DNA from 2 places in the Streptacidiphilus sp. PAMC 29251 genome. Region 1 is predicted to be linked to the other one. Evidence: riboswitches for the same ligand, from Rfam matches in the RefSeq annotation. Region 1 holds a riboswitch; the other holds the start of a gene.
What was found. A riboswitch is a leader RNA that binds a small molecule or an ion and turns the genes downstream of it on or off. The one in region 1 is predicted to bind cyclic di-AMP.

Region 1 (7,330 bases):
ACTCGTCGAGGCCGATCGCGAAGGCGGCGTCCAGGTCGTGCCGGGAGTAGGTGCGGAAGGCGATGTGGGTCTCCGTGGACTCCACCCCGGCCACCTTGTTGACCTGGCCGGGGATCACCTCGGCCAGGTCGTCGTGGGCGCGCACCCGGACCATCGCCACCAGGTCGTGCTGCCCGGTCACCGAGTACACCTCGCTGACGCCGTCGATCGCGGCGATCGTCTCGGCGATCTCAGGGATCCTGTCGACGCTGGTCTTGATGAGCACGATCGCGGTGATCACGGGGGTTCTCCTGGCAGGATGGACGGCTTCGTCCGGCCAGAGTATCCACGCCTGCGGCAGTACAGCAGCCAGCAGAAGAGGAAGCCTCCGGCGAAGCCGATCAGATGGGCGGTGTAGGCGACCCCGGTGACCGCCGCCGAGGGCGCGCCGACCGAGGCCCACTGGATCGCGAACCACACCCCCAGCACCAGCCAGGCCGGGAAGCGCAGCGGCAGGAACAGCAGGAACGGCAGCAGGCTGGTCACCCGTGCCTTGGGGTAGAGGCACAGGTACGCCCCCAGCACCCCGGCGATCGCCCCCGAGGCCCCCACCAGGGTCTGCGTGCCGCTGCTGCCGTGCACGGCGAACAGGGCGTAGCCGTAGGTCGCCAGGTACCCCAGCCCCAGATAGCAGAGCAGGTAGCGCAGCCGGCCCATCCGCTCCTCGACCATGGCGCCGAAGACGTAGAGGAAGAGCATGTTGCCCATCAGGTGCATCCAGCCGCCGTGCACGAACATCGCGGTCAGCACCGACAGGGCCGGGACCTTGGGGAACGCACCGGGGCGGGGCAGCCGCCGGCGGCGGCGGGGGCCGCCGCCCGGTTGTCCAGCAGCTCTCCGGGGATCACCCCCCAGTGCTGGTAGTACGCCAGCTCCGAGCAGGCCCGGGCGCTGCCGCTGCCGTACAGCGGGTCGACGCCGGAGACCGGGCCGACCAGGAAGACCAGGGTGCACAGCGCGATCAGCGCCCAGGTCACCACCGGGACGTACGGAGCCGGGCTGTCGTCGCCTGCCGTGCGTACCGGGATCACCATGCAGTAAGCATTCCTTCATCGGACAAATCTGACACCGGACCACCCCTCCATGTGGGGGAAGGTCTTCGCGCCGGTCAGCGAGGCCATAGGGTTGACGGAGCGGAAACTCCTGCGAGCCGACCAGAGCCGAGCCGTGCCGACCCGAGAGGACCACCCATGTCTGTTCCCCTTCCCACCGAGGGGACCCGGTGGCGCTGCACCCTGTGCGGCAACCTGACCCGCTTCGACGTGACCCGGTCCTCGCGGGTGGTGGAGTTCATCCACCTGGACCTGGCGGGGGAGCCCCGGGTGGAGGAGCGCGAGGTGCTGAGCGAGGTGGTCGAGTCGGTCCGCTGCCGCTGGTGCAACGCGGTGGACCAGATCGAACTGGTGGACCGGCCGGGGGCCGCCGCCGAGGCGGCGGCGCAGGTGGCCAAGGCCGAGCAGTAGGCATCCGAGTGGCGCGGTGACGAGTAGGGGGCACAGCGGGCGAGAATGGTCCTCCGGACCACGAGGGCCGGGACCGGATCGGAGCACAGGGCGTGGTGGAGAGAGACGACAGGCCGGACGGCGGTGCCGCGCCGCACTTCGCGGTGCCCGCCGCCGACGACGCCCCCTCCGGGGGCGCTGCCGCCGACCCCGCCGTGGCTGACGCGCCCGACTCCGCCGCTGCTTCCGAGGCCGCCGCTGCCTCCGAGGTCGGAGACGAAGTTCTGCCCGGAGGCGCAGCCGCGGAGCGGCTGGACCGGCCGTTGCCGGAGGGGGTGCGGCGGCGGGTCGTGGGCATCGCCGCGGACGGCCTCGCCTCCGTGCCGGCCGCGGACCTGCCGCACCGGCTGCGCCCGTACGCCAAGTTCACCCCGGTGCAGCGGGCCAGGCGCGGGGCCACCGCGATCGCGTCCGCGCTGGAGACCGAGCCGGAGTTCCGGTCGCGGATAGCGGAACGGGTGCGGTTGGGCCAGCCGGACCTGGTGGCCGCGCTGGAGGCCGGGCAGGTCCCCGCCGCCGCCGACCCCAGGACGTCGCCGCGGTGGCGTACCTGCTGCGGCCGCTGGGCTGGAGCAAGCTGGTCGGCGACGCCGGCGACGAGGTGGAGCGGGCCGAGTCCGAGGGCGCGGCGGTTGAGGCCGCGCGCCTGGTGGAGAAGCTCCAGGCGGAGCTGGCCGCGCTGCGGGAGTCGTCCAGGACCGAGGCCGACCGGGGCCGGGCCGAGCTGGACGAGGTGAAGAAGGAGCGGGACTCGCTCCGCCGCAGGCTGCGCAGCCTGGAGGCGGACACCAAGCGCGCCGAGGCGGCGACCCGCAAGGTCGGCGCCGAGCTGGAGGCGCTGCGTTCGGCCGGGCTGACCGAGCGCGGCGCGGTCGACAGCGAGGTGCGCCGGCTGAAGCACCGGCTGACCGAGGCCGAGGCGGCCCTGGAGACGTCCAGGAGGGCCGCCAGGGAGGGGCGGAGCACCGAGGACATGCGGCTGCGGCTGCTGCTCGACGTGGTGCTCCAGGGGGCGCAGGGGCTGCAGCGAGAGCTGGGGCTGCCGCCGCTGGCCGAGGGCCGTCCGGCCGACACGGTGGAGGCGGTGCTGCCGGTGACGGCCTCCCCGCACGACGTGGCGCGGCGGGCCCTGGACGGGGACGACCCGGCGCTGCTGGACCAGCTGCTGGCGCTGCCGCACACCCATCTGCTGGTGGACGGCTACAACGTGACCAAGAGCGGCTATCCGACCCTGCCGCTGGAGAAGCAGCGGGCCCGGCTGCTGAACGGCCTGTCCATGCTGGCGATGCACAGCCGCGCCGAGGTCACCTGCGTGTTCGACGGCAAGGATCTGGACGCCCCGGTCCCGATGGCCCCGCCGCGCGGCGTTCGGGTGCTGTTCAGCCGCTCCGGGGAGACCGCGGACGAGCTGATCCGCCGGCTGGTCCGGGCCGAGCCGGAGGGCCGTCCGGTGGTGGTGGTGTCCACCGACCGCGAGGTCGCCGACGGCGTCCGCAAGGCGGGGGCCCGCCCCGTCCCCTCGGCGATGCTGCTGAAGCGGCTGATCCGCACCTGAGGGCTGCAGAGTCGCACCTGAGGGCGGGGGTCAGGGCTTCAAACCTCTTACCTGTACCGGACATTAGGGGCATTACCGGCCGGACTCCCCGGCGGGGGCGACAAGCTCACATGTTCCTCACTAGTGTCTCCCTTCGAACTTCTGTGTCGTCCTGAAGGGAACCCGGCTCCGTGGTCTCACACCGTCGTTTGAAGCAGCCAGGCCGTGCCCGCGTGACCATCCTCACGGCTGCGGCGGCCACGGCGGTCGCGCTGGCGGCGCAGACCGCGGCCAGCGCGGCGCCGGCCACCACGACGGGCCAGGCCAAGACGCAGGTCGACGCGGACCGCAACGCGGCCGCGGCGGCGACGGAGCAGTACGACGGGGCGCAGGCCCAGCAGCAGGCGCTGCAGAAGAAGGTCAACAACCTGCAGGACGAGATAGCCCGTCAGCAGGCCGTGGTGAACAAGGAGATGGCGGTCCTGGGCGCGGTGGCCAGCGCGCAGTACCGGGACGGTTCGGTGGACCCGGCGGTGCAGCTGATGCTCTCCGCGGACCCGACCGAGTACCTGAACCGCGCCTCCGACGAGGACCAGGTCAACAGCAACCAGGCAGCGCTGATGGACCAGTTGGTGGCGCAGCAGCACGCGCTGGCGGCCGAGAAGGCCGAGGCGGCCCAGGAGCTGGGCGCCCAGCAGGTGCTGCTGAAGCAGATGCAGAAGTCCAAGGCGGCCATCGCCGCCAAGCTCAAGCACGCCCAGGCGATCCTGGACTCCCTCACCCCGAAGCAGCGCACCCAGGTGAACACCGGCGGTGCCGGGGGCGGCGGCTTCACTCCGCCCTCGTCCGGCAGCAGTTACATGTCGGTGTCCGACATCGACCTCTCCGGGATCTCCCCGGCGGCCCGTACCGCGATGCTGGCCGCGATGAGCAAGGTCAATGTGGCCCCCTACGTCTCCGGCGGCTCAGGACCCAGTGTGTTCGACTGCTCGGGCCTGGTGATGTGGGCCTACGGCAAGGCCGGCATCTCCCTGCCGCACTACTCGTACTCGGACGAGACGGTGGGCACCGGGGTGTCCTACGCGGACCTCAAGGTCGGCGACATCATCGTGAACATGGGCGGCGACCACGTGGGCCTCTACGCCGGGAAGGGGATGCTGCTGAGCGCTCCCCACCCGGGGCTCACGGTGGACATCCAGCCGCTGTCCTATTTCGGCACCATCGTTGCCATTCGCCGCTTCTGACGGTTATTTACTCGACTGTGACTCACGTCACACGCGTTGCTGCCGTCTCGACCAGATGACCGATTTGGGTGCCATGTCGTCATCGGATGGTCATTCAGCGACTACGTTCAGTCGCCGACCCGATGCTCTTTCGAAACCTAAAAGAGTTTTTACTTACAAGGATTTGAATAGATCACGTTCGGGTCACTAGTGTCAGCGATCGAACCACCGCGAAGTCGATCACCCAGCAGGGTGGCAGCGGCGGTTTCCGCCGAGTTCGACCGCACGGCAGGCTGTTCCGCATCCAGCGGGGCACGCTGGATCAGCCGTCAGTTCGGAGCCGGGGAACCAAGTTCCCTCGGGGTGAATCGACGCCAGGCCGGTCCGCCGGTGAAGCGTCGTAGGGCACGTCTTCCAGCCCGAACCCGTCAGCTCACCCGGTAGGCGGCCGTAGGAAGAAGGAGCTCGCCTTCGTGGCGTCCCATCGTCGTCCGAAAAGTCCCAGCCGATCGCGGATAACCGTGCTTACCGCTGCTGCAGCCACCACCGTCGCGCTCGGCGCGACCGCCACCCAGTCGGCGCAGGCGGCACCCAAGCAGACCACGGCGCAGCTCAAGGCAGAGATAGACCAGCAGAACCAGGACGCCGACAAGGCGATCCAGCAGTACGACGCCGCGCAGTCGCAGCAGCAGACACTGCAGAAGCAGGTCAACACCCTGCAGGACCAGGTGGCCCGCCAGCAGGCCTCGGTCAGCGCCAAGTCCGCCGCGCTCGGCGCGGTCGCCAGCGCGCAGTACCGCAGCGGGTCGATCGACCCCTCGGTGCAGCTGATGCTGTCCGCGAACCCCACCGAGTACCTGAACCAGGCCTCCACGATGAGCCAGGTGACCGGTAGCCAGGCCGCGCTGCTCGACTCGCTGACGGCTGAGCAGAAGACGCTGAACCGTGAGAAGGCCGACGCCGAGAGCAAGCTGAAGGCGCTCGACGCCACCAGCAAGCAGCTCGCCGCGGCCAAGGCCTCCGTGCAGCAGAAGCTCGCCGCGTCCAAGGCCCAGCTCGCCTCGCTGACCGCCGCCCAGCGCGCCGCGGTCACCAAGCTGCAGAACGCCGGCACCACCAGCCACAGCAGCGGCAGCTCCAGCACCGGCAGCACCACGTACAGCCCCGGCTCCACCAAGGCCGGCTCCGGTGCCGCGATGGCGGCCTTCCACGCCGCGCAGACCCGCCTCGGCGACCCGTACGTCTACGGGGCCACCGGGCCCAACTCCTTCGACTGCTCCGGCCTGATGCAGTGGGCCTTCAAGCAGGCAGGCGTGTCGATCGGCCGCACCACCTACGACCAGGTGGACGTCGGCTCCGCCGTCGGCTCGGTCTCCGACCTCCAGATCGGCGACCTGATCTTCTTCAACGGCGACTCGCACGTCGGCATGTACGCGGGCGGCGGCATGGTCCTGCACGCTCCGCACACCGGCACCGTCGTCAAGTACGAGGCGCTGACCACCATCGGCTCCATCTACGCCATGCGCCGGGTCTGAGCCACACCCCGGACTCTCCGCAGGTCTTCCCCCTTCTCAGAGGCTGTCGCCGGCCCGTCCCCGGCGACAGCCTCTGAGTTTTCTGCTGGGCGAAAAAAGAAAATGGTTCTGGTGGGTCTGTCGTGTCGATCCGTGGCGGCGCCGTTCGACCTGGGATAGAGAGGGTCGGGAAGCGGCCCCCGAGTGAGGAGACTGACGATGGCGAAGTACATGCTGATCATGCGCGGCACGGACGAGTCCATGGCGAAGATGATGGAGACGCCCTTCGAGGAGATGCTCGAGACGGTGGGCCGCTTCAATGAGGAGCTGATCCGGGCCGGCGTGCTGGTCGCCGCCGAGGGCCTGGACGACCCGTCCCAGGGCGTGGTGGTCGACTTCAGTGCGGAGACCCCGGTGGTCACCGACGGCCCCTACGGCGAGACCAAGGAGCTGTTCGGCGGCTTCTACCTGATCGACGTCGCCTCCAAGGAGGAGGCGGTCGAGTGGGCCAAGCGGCTGCCCGCCCTCCCCGGCTCCAAGTGCGAGGTCCGCCGGGTGCCGAGCATCGACGAGTTCCCGCAGGACAACGAGTGGATCACCAAGGAGCGGGCGTGGCGCGAGCGGACCGGCCAGATCTGACACCCCCCGCGGCCGACGACGGCCCGGCGGGCGGGGGCCCGCCGGGCGACACTGCGGCCCGGCGGGCCCTGGAGGCGGTCTGGCGGATCGAGTCCGCCCGGATCATCGGTGCGCTGACCCGCTACACCGGGGACTTCGCCCTCGCCGAGGACCTGGCCCAGGAGGCGCTGGCGGAGGCACTGGTGGCCTGGCCGCGCGACGGTGCGCCGGCCAGCCCGGTGGGCTGGCTGCTGGCGACCGCACGCCGGCGCGCCATCGACGGCTTCCGCCGCAGGTCCGCCCTGGAGCAGCGGTACGCCGGCCTGGCCGGCCGGCTGGCCGAGGGCGAGTTCAGCGCGGGCGTGCAGGCCCCCGCGCCGGGCCGGTCGGAGCAGGACCTGCTCTGGGATCCCGACCACGTCCCGGACGACGTCCTCGCGCTGATGTTCACCGCCTGCCACCCGGTGCTCTCGCCCGAGGCCCGGGTGGCGCTCACCCTGCGCGTGGTCGGCGGGCTGTCCAGCGAGGAGATCGCCCGGGCGTTCCTGGTGCCCACCGCGACCGTCCAGGCCCGGATCACCCGGGCGAAGAAGACCATCGCCGCGGCCCACGTGCCGTTCGAACTACCGCCGCCGGAGGAGCGGCCGGCCCGGCTCGGCGCCGTGCTGAGCGTCGTCTACGTCATCTTCGCCGAAGGCTCCACGGCGACCACCGGCGACCGCCTGCTGCGCACCGATCTCGCCTATGAGGCGGTGCGGTTGTCCCGGATGCTGGCCGCGCTGCTGCCCGGCGAGCCGGAGGTGCACGGGCTGCTCGCGCTGTGCGAGCTCACCGCCGCGCGTTTCCCGGCCCGCACCGGGCCGGACGGGCAGGCGGTGCTGCTGGAGGACCAGGACCGGC
Region 2 (7,330 bases), 1.1 Mb from region 1:
CCTCGGCCAAGTGCGTGGCCTTCGAGGGGCGGATCCTGGTGGTCGGCTTCGCCGGCGGCACGGTGCCGACCCCGGCCCTGAACCACGCCCTGGTGAAGAACTACTCGATCGTCGGGCTGCACTGGGGCCTCTACAAGCAGTACGCACCCGCCGAGATCACGGCCGCACACGCGGAGCTGGGCAAACTCGCCGCGACCGGCGCGATCGCCCCGCTGATCGGCGGCCGCCTCTCCCTCGACCAGGCCCCCGAAGGCCTCACCCGGCTGGGCGCCGGCGACAGCGTGGGCCGGCTGGTGGTCCTGCCGTAAAGAGGGGGGCGTGCCCTGCGGAACCTCGGGTAGGCGCGGGTTGAGCAGCAAAGACCCGAGAGCGAAGGAGCCCCGCATGAGCACCGAGGACAAGGCCAAGAACACTGCCGACAAGCTCAAGGGCAAGGTCAAGGAGGCGGCAGGCAAGGCCGTGGGCAACGAGCGGCTGCAGGCCGAGGGCAAGGCCGACCAGGTCAAGGGCGACGCCAAGCAGGCCGCCGAAAAGGCCAAGGACGCCTTCAAGGACTGATTCCCCGCATGGGAAGCACAACGGCCGATGGCCCCTCAGTTTCCTGAGGGGCCATCGGCGGTTTTATCGCGTGACGTTCACAGCCTGACTGGGTCAGCCGATGCGGCCGGCGAAGTCCGGGGCCCAGTCGCTGATGGTGTCGGTCTTGACGCCGGCGCTGGGGTTGGCGGCCTCGACGTAGCCGCCGTTACCGGTGTAGATGGCGACGTGGTAGGCGCCGGCGGCAGTGCCGTCGCTGGACCAGAACAGCAGGTCGCCGGGCTGGAGCGAGTCCAGCGAGACCCGGGTGCTGGCCGCGGCCTGGTCCTCGCTGGTGCGCGGGATCGAGATCCCGGCCTTGGCCAGCGCGGCCTGGGTCAGACCGGAGCAGTCCCAGACCGAGGGGCCGGTGCCGCCGTAGACGTAGGGCTTGCCGACCTGGGCCTCGGCGAAGGCGATGGCCGCGCTCATGCTGCCCGAAGCGGTGCTGTCGGAAGCCGAGGAGGCGCTGCTGTCGGAGCTGGTCGCCGAGGTGCTGGCCGAGCTGCTGTCCGAGGAGCTGGACTGGCCGCCGGCAGCGGCCTCCACCTTGGCGTCGAACGAGGAGTCGTCCGTGGAGGTCGAGGCGCTGGAGTCGGTGGCGCTGGACGACGAGTCGTTGGACGGGGTGGAGCTGGGCGTCGTGGCCGCCCCGCCCAGCTTGATCTGCTCACCGGGGTAGATGACGTCCGGGCCCTCGGTGAGGGTGCCCCGGTTGAGGGCGTAGAGACGCTGCCATCCGCCGGAGACGTTCTCCTTCTGGGCGATGGTGGAGAGCCAGTCGCCGGCGACCACGGTGTAGGTGCCCGCGGTCGAGGAGGAGGACGAGGTGGAGGTCGACGCCGCGTTCGCGGCAGCCTTCACCTTGTTGGCGAACGCGGAGTCGTCCGAGCTCGAGCTGGAGGTCGAGCTGGGGGTGGAGGCCGAGCTGGAGTCCGAGGAGCTGCTGGAGGAGCCCGAGGAGGAGGTGTCGACGTTGGCGGGAGCGCCGCCGGCGGTCAGACCGGCCTGGGGGCCGCAGACCGGCCAGGCGCCGGGGCCCTGGGAGGCGAGCACCTTCTCGGCGACGGCGATCTGCTGGCTCTTGGTGGCCTGGTCGGCGCTGGACGCGTACTGGGTGCCGCCGTAGGCCGCCCAGGTGTCGGCGGAGAACTGCAGGCCGCCGTAGTAGCCGTTGCCGGTGTTGATGGCCCAGTTGCCGGTGCTCTCGCAGTTGGCGACGGCGTCCCAGGTGCTGACGGTCGCGGCCGAGGCGCTGGTGGCGCTCACGAGCGGGATGGCGAGCCCGACACCGGTCAGTCCGGCCGAGGCGATCAGACGCTGGGTACGGCTACGGCGGGACTTGACGGCGCGGTGGCGCCCGTTGGTGGACAGCATGGAACAGCGTTCCTCTCCCACGCCTGCGAGGTGAGCTGTCGGATTCGGGCTGGAGTTGCCCGGCCGTGCGCTGCACGGCTTCACCCCTAGCTGTGATGACAGACGCTCAGAGAAGAGCGCCGATCACAGCGGCAAACCTGGTTCCCCCGCTCCTGCCGTGGTGCGGTGTGTGGGTCTTCGACGTCTCCGGCGGCAGGACTCGGCGTTCCGGATTTGTCTGTTCCGCTTAAGTGCGGCGAGCAGAAACATACGCACACCGGGCAGCAAACTACAACTGAGTATGACGTCCGTCACGTTTAACACTGCGGCGCGGCACCCGGGGGTATGGGTGCCGCGCCGCAGCGGGTGTTGCTCGACTGCTCTGGGACTAGCCGATGGTGAGGGTCTGGCCGGGGTAGATGGTGTCGGCGTCGGCGCCGATCACGCTCTGGTTGGCGCTGTACAGGGACTGCCAGTCGGTGCCGTGGGCGGCGGCGATGGAGCCCAGGGTGTCGCCGGACTGGACGGTGTAGCTGCCGGCGCCGGTGGCCGCGGGGGCGCTCTCGGTGCTGGTGCTGGTGTCGGTGCTGGGGGTGCTCGTCGCGGCCGGGGCGGTGTCGTCGCTGGTGGCGGCCGGGGTGCTGGTGGCCGGGGTCGTGGTGTCGACGGTGGCGGGGGTGCCGCCGGCGGTGAGGCCGGCCTCGGGGCCGCAGACGGGCCAGGCGCCGGGGCCCTGGGCGGCCAGGACGTTCTCGGCGACGGCGATCTGCTGGCCCTGGCTGGCCTGGTCCGCGGAGGCGGCGTAGGCGGTGCCGCCGAAGGCGGCCCAGGTGGAGGGGGTGAACTGCAGGCCGCCGTAGAAGCCGTTGCCGGTGTTGGCGGACCAGTTGTTGGTGCTCTCGCAGCTGGCGACCTTGTCCCAGGTGGAGGAGTCCGCGGCCGAGGCGCCGGTCGCGCTGACCAGGCCGACCACCGGGACGGCGGCGACCACGCCGACGGCCAGGGCCGCCCGCAGGCGGTTCTTCCTGGTGGTGGCGGTGGCAGCGGTGGTGGCGGTGGCGTGACGGAAGTTCATGGAGTCCTTTCGACAGGTCCCGGGGTCAGCACGGCGTCGGCGTCGGCGCGCAGGAGGCGCGCTACAGGTACGCCGCGACGTGACAGGAGGACGGCCGGTGGCCGTCCCCGGGGCCCGCTGCTGACCGCCTACCGGACAGGTGGAGGCGGAGACATCAAGCGAAAGCGGGCGAACCCGGGAGGTGCTCAGTGCACGTCTTCGACCGTAGGCAACAAACCCCCGGACATCAACGATCCCAGCAAAGTCCCAGATCAGAGCACTGTTACCGGCGGTATTAAGCCTGTATTCAGGCCCCTGCTGGCACCGAACCACCCCGCCAGAGGTGATCTTTGTGGTCTAGACCACGCTCCAGTCGAGTGAGCTGCCACACACAGTCCACGCACAGTCAGTACTCATCAGCCGCCGGTCACTGATGATCTTCGTTTTCATTCAATCGAAGGACGGCGATGTGACCTGGGCCGCAATGAAGGGGCCGATCACCGTATGGGTGCGTCCGGTTGCCGAGTGTAGTGAGCAAGGTGACCGTGGGACTGTCCCACTCAGTTCCGAAGTAAGGGTTTTTCCATGCGTATCGTTCGCATTCGCACCACGCTCGCCTGTGCTGTCCTGGCCTCGACGGTGATCACGGGTGCTGTTGTGCCCAGCGCGTCCGCCACTCCGGTGGACCACGGCACGTCCGTGCAGCCGCAGGCAGCACTGCCCGCGGCCCCCGATCCGGCCGCGACCCTGGGCGCGCTCGGTGCGCTGGGCGGCGTGACCGAGGCCGTGTCGAGCCTCGTGTCGAGCGCCACCGCCACCGCGCCGGCTCCGTCGCCGGCCGACCTGCAGGCCAAGCTCGCCACCCTGACCAGCGCGGGCAAGGTCCTCACCACCGCGCTGCCGGCCGCGCCGGCCGTTCCGGCGGCGCCGTCCAAGGTCCTGGCGAAGGCTCCGGTCAAGGCTCCAGTGAAGGCCCCGGTGAAGTCGGCTCCGATCCACGGCCTGCCGATTCCCGCGCCGCCGCTGCCCGTTCCGGTGCCGGTGCCGCCGGTGTCCGCCCCGGTGCCGCCGCTGCCCGTACCCGTGCCCGTCCCGGCGAGTGTTCCGGACGCGCTGGCCACGCTGCAGAAGGACGCCGCCGCGCTGGTCGCCGCGGTACAGGCGACGGATGTCGCCGCGGTCACCGCCGCACTGACCGCTCTGGTCACCGACACCCTGGCCGTGGTCACGGCCACGGTCGCGGCGGTCGGTGTCGGCCTCCCGGCCTGACAGCAGTAACAGCAGTGCCCCGGAAGCGTTCTGCCTCCGGGGCACTGCTGTTGCTCCGTGCTACGGGTTCACAGTGATCGTGAACGTCGAGGTGGTGTTCTGGATGTTGACGAAGTTGTTGCTCTCGGTGAGGTGGTTGAACACGGCGGTACCGACCGCCGGGCCCTGTCCGGACTCGGGCTGCTGGTTGGCCCAGATGCCGTAGCCGGACTTGGCGTTGTAGGCGTCACCGCTCTGCTGCGCGCCGGTGATGGACACATTGGTGAAGATGGTGTCGGTCACCGGGTTGAGCGGAGTGCTGCCCGAGTAGTCCGTCTGGAACATGATGCCGGAGTACGTCGGGTCGGTGATGTCCACGTTGTTGACCCTGATCCCCTGGAACGGCTGGGTCGCGGAGAAGACCCAGATCGCCGGGAAGACCTGCCCGCCCCAGAAGTGCCCGCCGTCGCGTACCAGCGAGGCGTTCTGGATGGTCGTCGGCTGGGTGCCGAAGCCCTGGAAGGGGTAGCCGAAGTTCAGCGAGCTGATGGTGATGCCCGCATAGGTGAGCGTGTCGGCCACGTACAGGTTCTGCAGGGTGTTGTTCTCGCCGCCGTAGACGGCGATGCCTGCCGCCCGCCACGGGGTGACCGCGGTCAGGTTCTGGAAGGTGTTCCCGGACAGGTCCGCACTGTTGTGGTCGGTGGCGGCGAACAGCGCGAAGCTGTCGTCACCGGTCGACCGCGCCTCGTCATTGCTGACCAGGTTGTTCTGGCTGCCGTTGGTGAGGTTGATGCCGTCGGCGAAGGTGTCGCGGATGCGCATGTTGGTGGCGGTCAGGCCACTGACGTGGGTGCCCCAGATCCCGACCACCGTGTGCTCGATCCACACGTTGTCGACCGTCAGGTTGGTGACGTCGGTGAGGTCGAAGACCTTGCCGGGGCCGTCGATGCGGGAGGTGTAGTTCCCGAAGAAGGCGAACCCGGAGAGCGTGGATCCGCTCGCACTGGTCTGGACCGAGAAGCCGGCGTCGGAGTTGGCCTGGGTCTGGTCGGTGCTGAACTGGGTGTACCAGGGTCCGGCGCCGATGACCTTGATGGCCTTCTGGCCGATCTGGAACTTGCCGGTGGTCTGGTACTGCCCGGCGGGCAGGTAGACGCCGGTGTAGGTGCTGGAGTTGGCGACAGTGGTCAGGGCGTTCTGCACGTCCTGCTGCGCGAAGCCGGCCGGCACCAGGTACTTGGTCGGGTCCGGGTTGGCGATCGGCGCGACCTGCTCGGTGTTGATGTAGTCGATCGCGTACTGCGAGGTGTTGGCCGCGTCCTTCTGCAGCCGGATCACACTGTTCGCCGGCACCGGGGTGTTCAGGACGATGTGGGCCTCGTCGTAGATGTGACGCGGCCCGGCGGCGGACGGGTCGTTGCCGGGGCCGGTCTCGGCGCCGTAGAGCCAGGCGTACTTGGAGTTCAGGGTGATGGTCTGGGCGAAGGTGCCGTTGACGTAGACGTCCAGGGTGGCCGTGGTGCCGCCACCGCCCGGAGCGTCCGGGATGGAGAAGCGGGTGACCAGGGTGTTGGTCGGGTCAGTGGTGTTCCACTGGACATACGCGCCGGTGGAGTTCAGCGTGACCGCCTTGCGGCCGGAGGCCTCACCGGCCAGGTCGCCGATGGTGCGGTTCGGCCCGACGACCGCTGCGCCGCCGCCGATCATGCCGTCCTCGGCCTCGTAGGCGTCGTAGGGCATGTTCGCCCCGCGACCGACGAAGAAGGAGGTGTCGGAGGTGTTGTTGCCCTGCTTGACGGGCAGTTCGTTGGCGTCCACGGCGATCTGCGTGTGCAGGGTGTACTTGCCGTTGACGGCGGTCCAGGAACCGAGAGCGACCGGGCTGCTGGAGGCACCAGCAGCCAGGCTGCCGGAGTAGCTGCCGGTCAGGGTCTTGACCACGCTGTTGTTGCTGTCGAGCAGGGTCAGCGTGATGGCGTGCGCACCGGAAGCGGTGGCGACTGTGCCCTGGTTCTTCAGCGTGACAGCGAAGTTCACGGCGTTGCCGGCCGCAGGGGTGCTGGGGCTGGAGGTGACCGCGCCGGCGACCAGGTCGGAACTCTGGACCGGGGCGACCACCAGGTTGGTGGGGTTGGTGTAGGTGTTGTTGGCGTCGTTGGTTTCGACGACGGTGTTGGCCTCGTCGACCTTGGCGGTCAGCGCGTAGCTGCCCGCCGTCTGGGTGCCGATGCTGGCGCTGACGGTGCTGGTGGCGCCGGCGGCGAGGGAGGCCACGGCGGCCGTGCCGACCTTGGTGGTGCCCAGGTAGAAGTTGACGTTGGTGGCGCCGGCCGCGGCGGTGCCGGTGTTCTTGACGGTGGCCGAGGTGGTGATCGCGTCGGTCTCGACCGGGGCGGTCGGGGTCCAGGAGGAGGCGGTGACGGTCAGGTCGGGGTTGGGGGCGGGGATGCCGATGACCTGGAACTCGGCGGCCTGGCCGCCGGGGGCCCCGGTGTTGCTGGTGATCGACAGCTCCACGTCGGACACCCGCGCGGTCACCGGGATGGTGACGGTGTTGCCGGTGGCCGGGTTGAAGGTGTAGGCCTGCGCGGCCGAGATGCTGGTGAAGCCGGTCGCGCTCTGCTCACGGCCCAGCACCTGGATGGTCTGGGTACGGGTGCCCCAGGAGGCGTCCGGGTTCAGCTTGACCACCACCGAGGAGACATCCGCGTTGGCGCCCAGCTGCACGGTGAGCTGCGAGGGGTAGGAAGCCCCCTCGAAGTAGGTCGAGGTGCTGTCGTCGTTGGCGTTGGTGGCGACGAAGGTGAAGGTGGCCGGAGTGCCGGTGATCGTCTTGCCGATCGCCAGGTTCGTCCCCGTGCCCCCGCCGGAGCCGGTGCGGGTGACGGTGTTGCTCGCGGCGGACTGGTTCCCGGCCGCGTCATGCGCCTTGACGTAGTACGAGACGGTGGCCGTGTCCGGCTGCGAGTCGGTGTACGTCAGCGCGGTCACCGTGGTGGCCAGGGCGCCGTTGCGGTAGACGTCGTAGCCGGTCACGCCGGTGTCGTCGGTCGAGGCGGTCCAGGTCAGCTTGATCTGGCCGGACGCCGGCGA

Region 2: linked by a shared signal. The riboswitch ahead of ACXKR8_RS08455 (transglycosylase family protein) and the one ahead of ACXKR8_RS13240 (C40 family peptidase) in region 1 are both predicted to bind cyclic di-AMP.

The regions. Positions count from the first base shown of each region.
Region 1 covers NZ_CM135725.2:2,834,809-2,842,138, reverse strand. The annotation lists gene ACXKR8_RS13265 (Lrp/AsnC family transcriptional regulator) at 1-280, opposite strand, end outside; partial or broken gene ACXKR8_RS13260 (rhomboid family intramembrane serine protease) at 277-1,073, opposite strand; gene ACXKR8_RS13255 (hypothetical protein) at 1,230-1,502, shown strand; partial or broken gene ACXKR8_RS13250 (NYN domain-containing protein) at 1,766-3,096, shown strand; gene ACXKR8_RS13245 (C40 family peptidase) at 3,309-4,319, shown strand; cyclic di-AMP (ydaO/yuaA leader) riboswitch at 4,604-4,761, shown strand; gene ACXKR8_RS13240 (C40 family peptidase) at 4,820-5,833, shown strand; gene ACXKR8_RS13235 (YciI family protein) at 6,032-6,451, shown strand; gene ACXKR8_RS13230 (RNA polymerase sigma factor) at 6,424-7,330, shown strand, end outside.
Region 2 covers NZ_CM135725.2:1,769,497-1,776,826, forward strand. The annotation lists gene ACXKR8_RS08445 (NADPH:quinone oxidoreductase family protein) at 1-308, shown strand, start outside; gene ACXKR8_RS08450 (CsbD family protein) at 385-558, shown strand; gene ACXKR8_RS08455 (transglycosylase family protein) at 652-1,953, opposite strand; cyclic di-AMP (ydaO/yuaA leader) riboswitch at 1,959-2,131, opposite strand; gene ACXKR8_RS08460 (transglycosylase family protein) at 2,321-3,007, opposite strand; gene ACXKR8_RS08465 (hypothetical protein) at 3,572-4,255, shown strand; gene ACXKR8_RS08470 (CARDB domain-containing protein) at 4,316-7,330, opposite strand, start outside.